Linked DNA regions of Flectobacillus major DSM 103. The protein of the gene in region 1 interacts with the protein of each later gene in a pairwise test. Links are inferred from orthologs where the notes say so. Each region holds a gene or a part of one and is shown on either strand. Other genes may lie near its edges.

Evidence for each region.
Region 2: the proteins of ung (region 1) and FLEMA_RS0148225 interact in binary tests that used the Escherichia coli proteins (3 or more experiments, as listed by UniProt). The link is inferred for Flectobacillus major DSM 103 from one-to-one orthologs.

Annotation. Positions count from the first base shown.
Region 1 is NZ_KE386491.1:856,735-863,362, reverse strand. The notes cover bases 1,252-4,200. They hold ung (uracil-DNA glycosylase), read right to left. Parts: upstream 3,085-4,200; coding sequence 2,419-3,084; downstream 1,252-2,418. Other genes in these bases: apaG (Co2+/Mg2+ efflux facilitator ApaG/CorD), read left to right, coding at 3,817-4,200; FLEMA_RS0105415 (GDSL-type esterase/lipase family protein), read right to left, coding at 1,573-2,247; FLEMA_RS67580 (TlpA family protein disulfide reductase), read right to left, coding at 1,252-1,503. In the rest of the region: more of FLEMA_RS67580, read right to left, coding at 49-1,251; more of apaG, read left to right, coding at 4,201-4,203; FLEMA_RS0105400 (O-methyltransferase), read left to right, coding at 4,235-5,071; FLEMA_RS0105395 (MFS transporter), read right to left, coding at 5,097-6,233. UniProt on the Escherichia coli protein: Excises uracil residues from the DNA which can arise as a result of misincorporation of dUMP residues by DNA polymerase or due to deamination of cytosine.
Region 2 is NZ_KE386491.1:4,388,227-4,394,707, forward strand. What follows is about bases 2,165-4,966. They hold FLEMA_RS0148225 (nucleoside-diphosphate kinase), read right to left. Parts: upstream 3,875-4,966; coding sequence 3,455-3,874; downstream 2,165-3,454. Other genes in these bases: FLEMA_RS0148220 (high affinity choline transporter 1), read right to left, coding at 2,165-3,346; FLEMA_RS73165 (DHH family phosphoesterase), read left to right, coding at 4,210-4,966. In the rest of the region: FLEMA_RS73155 (cell division protein FtsQ/DivIB), read left to right, coding at 1-372; cell division protein FtsA, read left to right, coding at 498-1,880; more of FLEMA_RS0148220, read right to left, coding at 1,961-2,164; more of FLEMA_RS73165, read left to right, coding at 4,967-5,235; FLEMA_RS73170 (FKBP-type peptidyl-prolyl cis-trans isomerase), read left to right, coding at 5,282-6,145; FLEMA_RS73175 (FKBP-type peptidyl-prolyl cis-trans isomerase), read left to right, coding at 6,403-6,481. UniProt on the Escherichia coli protein: Major role in the synthesis of nucleoside triphosphates other than ATP. The ATP gamma phosphate is transferred to the NDP beta phosphate via a ping-pong mechanism, using a phosphorylated active-site intermediate.

The DNA.
Region 1 (6,628 bases):
AGATAAAAGCTTTGGCTATATCAACCCAATAGTTCTGAAAGCCTGCTTCTATTTGGCTTCCAATAATTGTATTAGTTCGTCGAATATACGAGGGTCGCTTGGTCGCTTGGCCTCTTTTTGTACAATTTCACCCTTTTTATTAATCATAATATACCTTGGGATAGACTGAATATTAAACACCTTTGCCGCATTCGACTCCCAGCCTCCTACCGAATGTAAATTTAGTCCATTTTGTAAATTGTAGTTTTGAACACCTTTTTTCCAATTCTGCTCATATTCATCAATCGAAATATATAAAAATACTATATCTTTTTTCTGCTTGTTAGAGAATTTGTCGTAGAGCAACTTAGAGAAAGGAAACTCCTGAATACAAGGCTTGCACCACGATGCCCAAAAATCTATATATACTACTTTCCCTTTTAGACTCGCCAACGATATGGTATCGCCTTGCAGCGAAATAGCTTTGAAAGAATTACTTTTATCGCCTTTAGGGGCTGGTTGTACCACTACTTCTTTCTTCGTCAATATATCATTGCATTTTTCCTTTACCAACAATGCCACTCTATCGGCATCGGGGGTTACGCTAAGAGCTTCAAAAGTATTTCGAGCCACCGAAGGTAGCACTTGGTCGCACTGGGTATAAAGCAGATACGCCAAGAAAAACTGATATGACTGAATTGGTAGATTTTCACGGGCAAACTTATGCTTGTCTATCATGGCCTTACTCATATCTTTATATTTCTCAAAATCATGGCTTTTTGAATTGAAATAGGTAACATAATACACCAAGAAATTGCGATAAGAAGACGCGATTAGGGCATCGTCGGTAATCTTTTTGGTATCTAAACCCTCCAACAACGAGCTAGGTAACGACATCACTTTGGTTTGTGTCGTATTGGCATTGCCTCTGACAATTGGATAGGCCACCATATAATACCAATAATTCCAGCGAATTTGGTTTTCGAGATAACGCTTGAACGATGCTGAAAACTTCGGATAATCCACATACTTTTTGTAGTAATCAGATTGAGCTTTTTTGGCATCAAACAGCTCCATTTCCCAAGTATCAATGGGTATATTTTGGGCATTGGCCAGTACTTTAGGCGAACTAAAATTATCAGCAAATTTTTGGTAGAATCCATTCAAAAAATGATTTTCTAAAGCTTGATCGCCCTTGATTACTAACGATTTTTGAAAATCTTTGCCGTCAAACGCAATCGTAGTTTGGTTGGCATGCGTCAAATATATCAGCAGTTGATATTGCTTATATCTTATCTCAACGATTCCCTCGCTGGCTATTCCTACCTGAAAACTATTCCCTTGGTTGCTTTTATCAATAACAAACTGTTGTGTTTGGGGTTTTATGCCCAAATACAGAGGGTCGTACAAAACCCTGAGGGTATCACCAATTGCATTTGTTGTATTGATATTGATAACAGCCTGCTGTGATTGAGCAACTAAGCTTATACCAAATAATAAGCAAGTAATTAATATTTTTTTCATATAATTTTCAGAGCTATTAGACAACATAATAATATACGTAACTCTGTCTAAAACAGATGTATCTATAACTTATTTTTTCCAGTTTTTCTCTAGGTATCCTCGTACTTTTTTGGTCCAGATAGTATACCCTTTGGCATTTAGGTGAAGCTTATCAGCCACAAATATATCTGGCATTAGCTCGCCAGAAGGTAAAAAGAAATCGTCATGAACATTCAGGTATTTGAGTTTTTTCTCTTTTTTACAATAATCATCAATCAAACGGTTGGCCAGTTTTTGTTTTTCTAATGCCGCCAATCGTGCCAAACTTGGACGAATAGAAATATAAACTACCTTGGTTTTGGGCAATTGTGTTTTTACTTTTCCTACAAATTCTTTAAAGTCGGCAAATACTACTTCAGGAGATTTACCTGCATTAATATCGTTGTCACCTTCATACAATAGAATTAAAGCGGGTTTGTATTTTGACACAATTCTATCAAAATAATAATTGGCATCGCTCATTTGCGAGCCTCCAAAACCTCGATTGATAACAGGAAAACCTTGCAAATCTTGCTGCCAAGTATTCCAAAGCCGTAAAGAAGAACTACCTACCAACAATATTTTTTGAGGTACAGGCATTTTTAGCGAATCTTGCTTTTCAAAAGCGAGTATCTCTTTTTCAAATTGATTTTGCGTAAAACCTACAAATGATACAAGTAATAGTAAAATGAAAAGTGTTTTTGAGATAAGATTGTGTGTTTTCATCTGAGTTGAATAGTGTTTTTAATGTAATTGTGTGATTTAGGGAATTGGGAGGTATTTATTTCGTGGAGTGAACACTAATCTAATGATTCATTGAGCATTAATGATGGTTTTGAAAAAATATAGCTTTTAAAAAACACTTACATCCACATAACTTACCATTCATCTATTCTATCACCATTCTATAGTTTTTTGCCCATTTTTTTCAAGATACACATTGGCCTGCGAAAAATGCTTGTTGCCAAACCATCCACCTTGGTTGGCCGACATAGGCGAAGGGTGTTTCGATTTCAAAACAAGGTGTTTCTGGGTATTGATTACAGCCCCTTTATCTTGGGCATATTTTCCCCAAAGCATAAATACTACCCCTTCTTTTTCGTCTGAAATACGCTTAATAACAGCATCTGTAAACTGCTCCCAACCTTGTTTTTGGTGAGAGCCAGCCGTACTTGCCCGTACCGTAAGCGTAGCATTGAGCAACAAAACGCCTTGTGTTGCCCAGCGTTCGAGATTACCCGAAGTAGGCATATCTATTCCCAAATCATCTTTAATTTCTTTGAAAATATTGACCAATGACGGAGGTAGTGCCACACCATCGTTTACCGAAAACGACAAACCCATTGCTTGACGTGGCCCATGATAGGGGTCTTGACCTAAAATAACTACTTTGGTATCGTCAAAAGAACATTTATCGAAGGCATTAAAAATCAATTTCCCTGGAGGATACACCACATGATTGGCGTATTCGTTTTTGACAAATGTTACCAAATTGGTGAAATAAGGCTTTTCAAATTCATCAGCAAGCCTTGTTTTCCAAGACTCAGCAATTTTTACATTCATATAGATGATAATTTTGTAAAATTAAGACAAAGCACACACACTTGAAACTACAAACCTAGAATTGGACAAAATGACTACATTATAAAATACGTAGAAAAAAGTGTTTTGTTGACTTATAAAATATTAAAGCTGAAATCTCTTCTTTCGTTTGTATAGCTTTATACCCCAAAATAATAACCCCTAAATTATTGGTAATAAGGCATCTTTAGTAGTGTTTATCTGATTTGGCAAAAATACAGTTTTCTTATCTTATTAATTTTTGTAAGTATCCATTCTTCTAAATCAAATTTCCTCATGTAGATTTGTAGCAAATCTACGTATTTTAGCTTTGCACACAATAACTTTTAAATGAGGATGGTTACTGTTTCAAGGAATTATCTTTAATTTTATAGGGTTAATATAGAAAACACAAAAACGAAAGAAGGTTGATTTTTTAATTCTGTGTGTGTTTTTGACTATTTACTCCATTTATTTTGTAGTGCTGCTATTAAGTACAGAGTACTTAATAATCAGTACAATATTTTGAGATTCAACAGTGGGGTATTCTATAATTTCTGAAGCAAAAGCCCAAATTCTTTGGACATCATTACTTCAAATATAGGATTTATCTAACTACTCAATAGTGAATCACTCAACAGCCAACTCGCTTAGCAACCCTACCAATGGATGATTTGAGGGGTCGTGTTGGTAAACAAAACTTAAGAAGTTCGGAACTTTTTGAATATTATATCTATGGTATCGGCAATAACTCACGGTGTAAAAGTAAGTGTGGTAACAGAATATCAAGCTGAATATTCTAATCCATATCATGCTCATTTTGTATTTTCTTACAAAATCAAAATTGAAAATGAAAGTGATTTTACAGTTAAGCTACTTCGCAGACACTGGTATATTTATGATGCCAATGGCCTTATTCGTGAAGTAGAAGGTGAGGGGGTAGTTGGTCAACAACCCACCCTTGAACCAGGGCAATCGCACGAGTATTCGAGTGGTTGTAACCTCAATACTTCTATTGGCAAAATGGCTGGTACTTACCAAATGGAAAGGGTATTTGATGGCAAACTATTCAATGTAGTTATTCCTGATTTTACCATGACAGCCCCCTACCGTCTCAATTAGGCATCTGCCTTCAGTTAACAAAGTATAACCATTGATTCAGCATTATCTCAAATACCTTATAAAAGCCAAGGACGAGCATTCGATACACTCTCCATTTGTTTTTGAACTATATTGTCGGGTTATTAAGTCGAGTAAAAGTAAGTATTTCCAACTCGTCAGAATGATTCCTGACGATGCCAATACCCCTCGTAATATTGAAGGAAATCAAAGCTTGTTTGCTCAGATCGAGCAACTTCGTAAAAGCCTTCTTCACAATACCAGTAGTATTACTATTACTGATTTTGGGGCAGGCTCGCGAGTCTATAAAAATAATCAAAGAACTATCGGACAGATTGCCCGTAGCGCCCAAAAGCCTAGCAAATTTGGGCAACTGCTTTATCGCTTGGTGAAATTTTTTCAACCTCAAGTTATTTTCGATCTAGGGACATCACTTGGGCTTACTACGTTATACCAAGCTCATGGCAACCCACAGGCTCAGGTTTTTACTTTTGAAGGATGCCCACAAACAGCAGCGTATGCCCAAAAACATTTTGAGCAACTTCAAGCCAATAATATCACACTTGTAATAGGCAATTTAAACGAAACGTTACAAAATCAAATCGAGCAAGTACCTCAGATAGACTTTGCGTTTTTTGATGCCAATCATAGGTACGAACCCACTATCCAGTACTTTGAAGCTTGCTTGAATAAGGCTACAGCTTCGTCGTTATTTGTTTTTGATGACATTCATTGGTCTAGCGAAATGTATCAGGCCTGGCAATATATCAAGGCTCATCCCAAGGTATTTATAACAATAGATTTGTTTTTTGTAGGTTTAGTATTTTTTCGTAACAAACAGCCCAAACAGCATTTTACACTCAAATTTTAGGTGCGAAAAGCCTCATTAATTACTCCTATTTAGTTCCTATTTTATTAATAAAATAGGCTACCAATGCTATAATCACTACCTCAAACAACAACAAAGCATTTACAATACCTAGAGCATCGGACAAATAACCCAACAAAATTACGGGAATACCAAAGCCAATATATCCAAAAAACATATATCCCGCCACGGCTCTAGCACGTTGGGCCCCACCCAAGTTGGCAATAATAGCCAAACCACCCAAATAATTAAACCCGTATGCCGACATCCCAATCATAGCTGTACCCGATAATATAATCCAGAATTGCTCATAAGCACATCCAGCAATGATTAGCCCAAAACCTATTGGTAGTAATATAAAACCAATTTTGACAGATTTTTGCGGGTTAAGTTCTCGAATAAAAGGTTGTAAGAAAGCTCCTGTCCAATTAATCAGTACCAAACAAAAGCCCGCAAAAGCAGAAAGCCCCATGTGAGCCAACTGCCCTGGTACAATAGCAATAATAGTACCCGTAATAGCCCAACAAATACCAATACCCATATTGACAGCAAACGAGCCATCTGGAAAATAAGGCAAACGCATAACCTTTCCTCCTATCGGGGGCAAATTGGGTAATTTAATCATCAGTACTAGGCCAACAAAGGTAATTACCAACAAAATATAATAGCTCAGTGGCACAAGAGTAAACTCTTGTAACAGCAATAAAGTAGTGGCCAAAGCTCCTCCACTAAACCCTATTGCTGTAGAAAATGAAGCCAAATTGGCTGCTTGAGTAGCAGGATTTTTCTCTGATTTTAAAATCTCGGTCAAGTATGCTGTCCCTGTCCCCATACTCAGCCCCAAAGATATTCCCTGAAAAAATCGGGCAAATATCAAAGCATAAACATCTGGAAAAGCGGTAATAATACTTGTAGCAATAAAAGCAAAAATAACGCTCAATAACATAATAGGTTTACGCCCTACTTTATCCGAAATACCTCCTAAAAAGATATAACAAGGCAACATCCCCGAAATATAAGAAGCCAAAACCAAGGCAGTTTGGCCGTTTCCTAAACCTGCTCGCTGGGCATAAATCCTAAATAAAGGCATTGATACATTCACAGCCAAGGTAACCAACAACATAGAATATGCAACAATATATTTAGCTACTCGCTGAGAATACATGATATATGATTAATTTTATACTTCATTTGAGAAAAAACAGATTAGTAGTATTTTAGTAGCCTTAATTTTGGATAATACGTAAAATACGCTTTTTCATTAAAACTTTGTCTATTAATAAATATTCAGCAATAGAATTTCTTCGTATTTCTGAAAAATATTGATAAATTGGTACTACTATCGCAATTCAATCATCGCTGATTCGGTTTCAAATATCATCAAAAGCATTGTTTTATTATAAGTTTTTTTTGCTTAATGTATTATATACGGCACGATATTCTCTTTGAATAATTTACTACTTGTGGTACAAATACGGGTATCCTCCTCAATAGCCTTTTAAAAAAATTAAAAATCAGATTGCACAATAATACACAAGCACCTGACAATCAATAAAATAT
Region 2 (6,481 bases), 3.5 Mb from region 1 along the record:
GCAGAAGATGGAACGTTTATTGGTGTTTCACCACATTATACCGCTAGGGTTTTGTTGCTTTCGGGGGGCTATCTCGACAACAAGACATCTCTGCAAGATAGTAAAAGTAAATCGATTATAGACTTGGTGAAGTTTATTCGAGCCGACGATTTTTGGCGTGCTCAAATTGCCCAAATTATTATTGAAAAAGATGGTGGAATTACATTATTACCCGAAATAGGTAGCCATCTGATAGAGTTTGGTTTGGCAATAGACCTTGAAGTGAAATTTAAGAAAATAAAAATATTATATCAAGAGATTCTTCCAGTAAAAGGCTGGGAAACGTATAAAAAAATTAGTGTAAAATACAGGAATCAGATTGTTTGTGAATAGGGTTTTTCAGGGGAGACCACCATGTGCTGTACTTAGAACTAAAAATCATACAAATGAGTTTAGTGATATAGTATTATTACATATTTTAATTCTAATCTGAAAAGCCACTAAAACTTCTAAATCCCATGAGTGAGATTATTGTTGGATTGGACATAGGCAGCAAGCAGGTAAGCGTTGTAGCTGGTAGGCTCGACAACTTGGGAAAGTTGGAGATACTTGGTTTGGGTAAAGCCGATACCACGGGGCAGGTTTCTAAGGGGGTTGTCTTGAATGTGAATAAAACTATTGAGGCTGTCAGAAATGCTATTGAACAGGTAGAAGTACAGGCCAATATAGATATTCGTGGCGTAATAGCAAGTGTTGCAGGGCCCAATATTATTGGTACTAAACACAAGGCAATGATTACTCGTAACACCTCGGGCGAGGAGGTTACTGTAACTGATGTTGACCAAGTTGCGAGTGATGCCGAACGTACTTTTATTTCTCAAGGAAATTCTATTGTACATACGCTTCCTCAAGAATACGTGGTAGATTCAAGCACTGGTATTCAAGAACCTGTTGGTATTAGCGGCCTAAAACTGCAAGGTGATTTTCTTATGATAACATCACCTACTTTGGCATTGGACAAAACCAAGCGTTGTATCGAACGTGCCAAAGATAAAATGGAGATTGAAGGCGGATTAGTATTCTCGCCTTTGGCTGCTTCATTGGCAGTTTTATCAAACCAAGAAAAAAAGAGTGGCGTTGCCCTTGTCGACATTGGTAGTGGAACAACCGAAATTGTTATTTTTTACAAAAATATTGTTCGCTATATTTCGGTACTTCCTTTTGCTGGCGATATTATTTCGGCCGATATTGAGCAAGGTTGTAATGTGTCAAACGAACACGCCGAAGTCCTAAAAGTTAAGTTTGGTAATGCTCTTGCTTCTCAAGTACCATTTGAGGAAACTATTTCTATTCCTGGTATCAATGGCCGTAAACCGAAAGTTGTATCAGTCAAAAACTTGTCGATTATTATCGAAGAGCGCTTGAAAGAAATAGCTGCATTGGTTGTCGCCGAAATTAGCCGTTCGGGCTATGGCAATCGTTTATCTTGTGGTATTGTACTTACAGGTGGAAGTGTCCAAATGCCTAACATTTGTGAGCTGTTTGAACGTGTAACAGGTCGTGATGTAAGAATTGGATATCCAAACGAAAACCTCGGAAAAAGCCTTACCGAAGAAATCAAAAATCCTGTTTATGCTACCGCAGTAGGATTGGTTTGGAATGGTATTCGCTCTGTAGATGACCGTGAAGATAGCTATAAAGAGCTTCGCAAGTCTGCTCCTAAGGTATCTACAATCAGCCCAATACAACCTTCTACTAATGGACGACCTACAAAAAAAGAGGTTGAAAAAGATGATAGGGAAAAAGAAAAGAAAAATGGCGGTTGGGGTATTTTGAACGGATTGAAAAAAATAGGAACCAAATTACTTGGCGACGACCTCGGCGATTCTGATAAGTACTAATTATTATTTTACCCAAAGACAATCCTTACGAAGATATTTTAAACTATAAAAATCTTCTTTATAAAAAAGTCAGCGTATATCTATATTTTTTTGGTATAGATAGGAATGTACGAACCGACAAAAATAGCAATAAAACTTACCAATAAACCTACCAGCGAAGCTGGAATAATGGTTTCGTAAACAAAATTGCAGACAAACCATGTACCAAACCCCAATGTCATAGAGGCGATACAACCCAAGGCATTTGCTTTTTTCCAGTACAAACCTACTGTTAAAGGTACAAATAGTGAAACCAAACTAAAGGCCGATGATTCGCCCACTAGCTCGAAAATATTTTGTCGTGCAGTGGCCATCCAGATACTTGAGAAGGTTACTAGTACTACCGATACTCGTATAGTAAGTAATAGCTGCTGGTCGGTAATACGAGGAAAATGGGGCTTGACAAGGTTTTCGCCAATAACCGATGCAGGGGCGAGTATTGCACCACTGGTAGTACTGAGAACGGCTGAAATTAAAGCTCCAAAAAATAAAATTTGCATAAAGGTACTGGTATGCTCAATCACCATGTTTGGAATAATCATGCGTTGATCTTTAGCCATTAATTCTGGATGTAGATACTTGGCTATCAGTGCAATTAATAATGGAAGAAAGGCGACGCTAATATATAATACCCCTGCCGTAATCGATGATTTTACAGCAGTGTCTTCGTCTTTTGATGCCATTACTCGTTGAAAAATATCTTGTTGTGGAATAGACCCCAGTCCAACAGTAATCCATGCGGTAAAGTACTCGGCCGAACTGAGCCATGTAAATTCGTGTGGAATAGGTCTGAAAAAGCCTGTAGGTGTTTGTGCCAAAACAGGCTGAAGCCCTCCTGTTTTATTGACAAGAATAACCACCAAAATAACAAGCCCAATAATCAGTAATATATTATGAAAAAAGTCGGTAATCGATACCGACCACATACCACCCATAAGTGTATAGGTCATTACCAAAGCGGCACTTACCCAAATACCCGTAGCAAGTGGCCAGCCCAAAATAACTTCTAACACAGTACCCATGGCGATAAGCTGAGCTGCAATCCAGCCAAAATAAGAAGGAACCATCAATATAGCCGAAACGTATTCGGCCGCTCCTCCAAAACGAATTTTGAAATAATCACAAAAGGTAAGAATATTGAGCCTATAGAAAATTCGTGCATAAAATACCCCTACCAGAATCAGGCACAAGGCTGCACCAAAAGGTTCTTCTATTACGCCCAGAATACCATGATTGATAAATTCGGTAGGAGCTCCCATCATTGTTTCCGAGCCAAACCAAGTAGCAAAGGTTACCATCGACGACAAACCAAAAGATAGTCCTCTTCCTGCCAATACAAAATCTTCAGTACTTGAAATTTTCTTGGAAGCCCACCAGCCAATCAAAAGATTGATAGACAGGTAAATAGTAATAAAACCAATAAGCATTTTTGTGTTGGTTGGCTGCTATGGTGAATAGCGTAAAGTCATAAAAAAGTCAGCTCTAAATAAGAGCTGACCATACAAAAACAATTTCTAATAAAGAATATGTTTTACCTAAAACTGTTCTACAGTCGAGAAGAAAAATGCTCCTTCAATAGCCGCATTTTCATCTGAATCTGAGCCATGAATAGCATTGGCACTCATCGATTTTGCAAATAATTTACGAATTGTTCCTTCATCAGCTTTGCTAGGGTCGGTAGCACCAATCAATTTACGGAAATCAGCTACAGCATTTTCTTTTTCCAAAATCATAGGTACAATAGGGCCAGAAGACATATACTGACACAACTCGCCATAGAAAGGTCTTTCTGCATGAACCTCATAAAATTTTCCTGCAAGTTCTGGTGTTAGCAAAGTTTTTTTCAAGGCAATGATTTTAAAGCCTGCTTCTTCAATCAATTTGATAATTGCTCCTGAGTTACCATCTGCTACTGCATCAGGCTTTAGCATTGTGAATGTTCTGTTCGTTGCCATAAAATGGGTGTTGATTAAGTTTAATACAAAAATACAGGGGAATATGCCAAGTTCCAAGCTTTGTGTTTGGGAGAATAGCGTAAAATATAAGTAATATTTTTCTTATCAATAATCTACTAAATCTAATCATTACCACGCTTGTAGGGTATATCTCAAAAAAAACCAAGGGTAAAACGTGGTAGTTAAACACAACAATTTAACTAAATTAGTTGTAAAATAAGCTAATATTTTAAAAATCTGTACCCTATAAATTATAAACTGTAAACTATTGGCTAACTTTGTAACTTTGTAAATAAAAAACCCTAATTTTTCCCTTTGTAAAAGGAATTACTATAATGCAAAATTTTGAAGCCTTTCGTGAGATAATCGCTACTCCGCAAAAAATTGTGATTACCACTCACTTCAAACCCGATGCAGATGCACTAGGCTCTTCTTTAGGTTTGGCTGGGTACCTCAAGAAAAAAGGACATCAAGTACAGGTAATAACTCCTTCTGATTATCCCAAGTTTCTATTCTGGATGCAAGGGCATGAAGATGTTCTTAATTATGAGGACTTCAAGGTTCAGAGAAAAGCTAGCCAACTTATCGCCGATGCCGATATGATTTTTTGTTTAGACTTTTCGGCATTATCACGTATCGAGTCGATGGCCGATGTGGTTAGAAAGTCGAAAGCTACAAAAGTGATGATAGACCACCATATCAATCCAGAAAACTTTGCTACTTTTGTTTACCACGATGCTAAAGCCGCAGCTACGGCTCAATTAATATTTCAATTAATTGTTTTGCTAGGCGATAAACACCTAATTGATATTCCAATGGGCGAATGCCTTTATGCTGGTATCATGACCGACACAGGTTCGTTTAGGCACCCAAGTACAACCCCCGAAGTACACCGAATTGCTGCTGATATTATGGAAATAGGCGTTAATACCAATCGAGTACACCGCCGTATTTATGATAGTACTAGTTTGGATAGGCTCAAGTTTTTGGGATACGTTCTTTCCGAAAAAATGGTAGTTGTACCCGAATACCGAATCGTGTATTTTGTGGTAACGGCCGAAGAACTAAAACAGTTTAATTCGCAAACAGGCGATACCGAGGGGATAGTCAACTATGGGCTACAAATAGATGGAATTGTGATGTCAGTAATAATTGTTGACCGTCCTGAAGCCATCAAAATGTCGTTCCGTTCAGTTGAAGAATTTGCTGTTAATGGTTTGGCATCAAAACATTTTAGTGGTGGTGGCCATAAAAATGCAGCAGGAGGCAAAACTACAGGCTTGGGTGTAGAAGCTACGATTCAAAAATTATTGAATTTATTGCCCGAATATAAAAATGAGCTTTTGAGTGTACCTCGTTAACAATAAAGTGTTGAATCAAATTTAATATTAATAATAAACTAGAAAAATGTTTAAAAAACTCAGTGTAGTTATGTTGGCTGCCGGTTTGGTAGTAGCTTGTAACAAAAACCGTGTAGAGGTAATCGAGAACGTGAAAATCCAGATTCATAGCCATGATGAAAAGGCTAAGAAATTAAAAGATGGCGATATTATTACTTTTACTGCAAAAATTTATAACAGTGCAGATTCGTTGTTGCAAGAGTCACCTGCCTCAAACCCAGCACGTGCCATGGTTCAGCCAGCAGGTGCATCGGGGTTTAAAGGTAGCTTTGAAGATGGGCTAAGATTACTTTCTTTAGGAGACAGTGCAACCATTTTCGTTCCAGTAGACTCTTTATCAAAAGGAGCACATCAATTACCTCCATTTATCAAAAAAGGAACAGATTTAAAATACTCTGTTAAAATCGTAAAAGTACAATCTCGTGCCGAATTTGATAAAGATATGGCCGCTACTGCACAAAAAGAAAAAGTAGCAGCCGAAGAGCGTAAAGCAAAGCTTCCTGAATTGATTGCAGATTATATTAGTAAGTCTGGTAAAACATTCAAAACAACCGCTTCGGGCTTGTACTATTCTATTTCACAAGAAGGAACAGGGGCAAATCCTAAAAATGGCGATGTTTGTAAGTGTTTATATGTAGGAAAATTCTTAGACGGAAAAATCTTTGACCAAAGCAAACAACCTGTCGATATGCCAATCGGTCAGATGATTCCTGGCTTCAATGAAGCGCTAACACTATTGAAAAAAGGTGGAAAAGGTACTTTTGTGATTCCTCCTCAAATTGGTTATGGCGAGCAAGGTCAAGGCCCTATCCCAGCCAACTCAGCTTTAGTGTTTGAAGTGGAAGTAGTAGATTTCACTAAAGGAAACTAGGTTTTTCGGCCAATAGAATACCAGATGAAAGTGTAAGATGTATTGTAAAAATGCCTCTTACACTTTTGTCTGTTTTAGAAAGCACAACTTGTGGCTACAAGCCAAACCAAGCGAACTATTATTTAACAGTTTTTAACAAGCATTAGGTACTAGATAGTTGCAAATTTGCGTTCTAAAAAGTTAACTGTCTAATTTTAATCAGTAAAGGAATAATCCTAAACTAAATTAAGCAACCTAATAATCTGTAATTATCAATAATGATGAAGAAATTCAAAAGTCTGAATGTGCTAAGTGTACTTGGAATGATTGTAATACTTAGTTCTTGTCTTTCTAAAA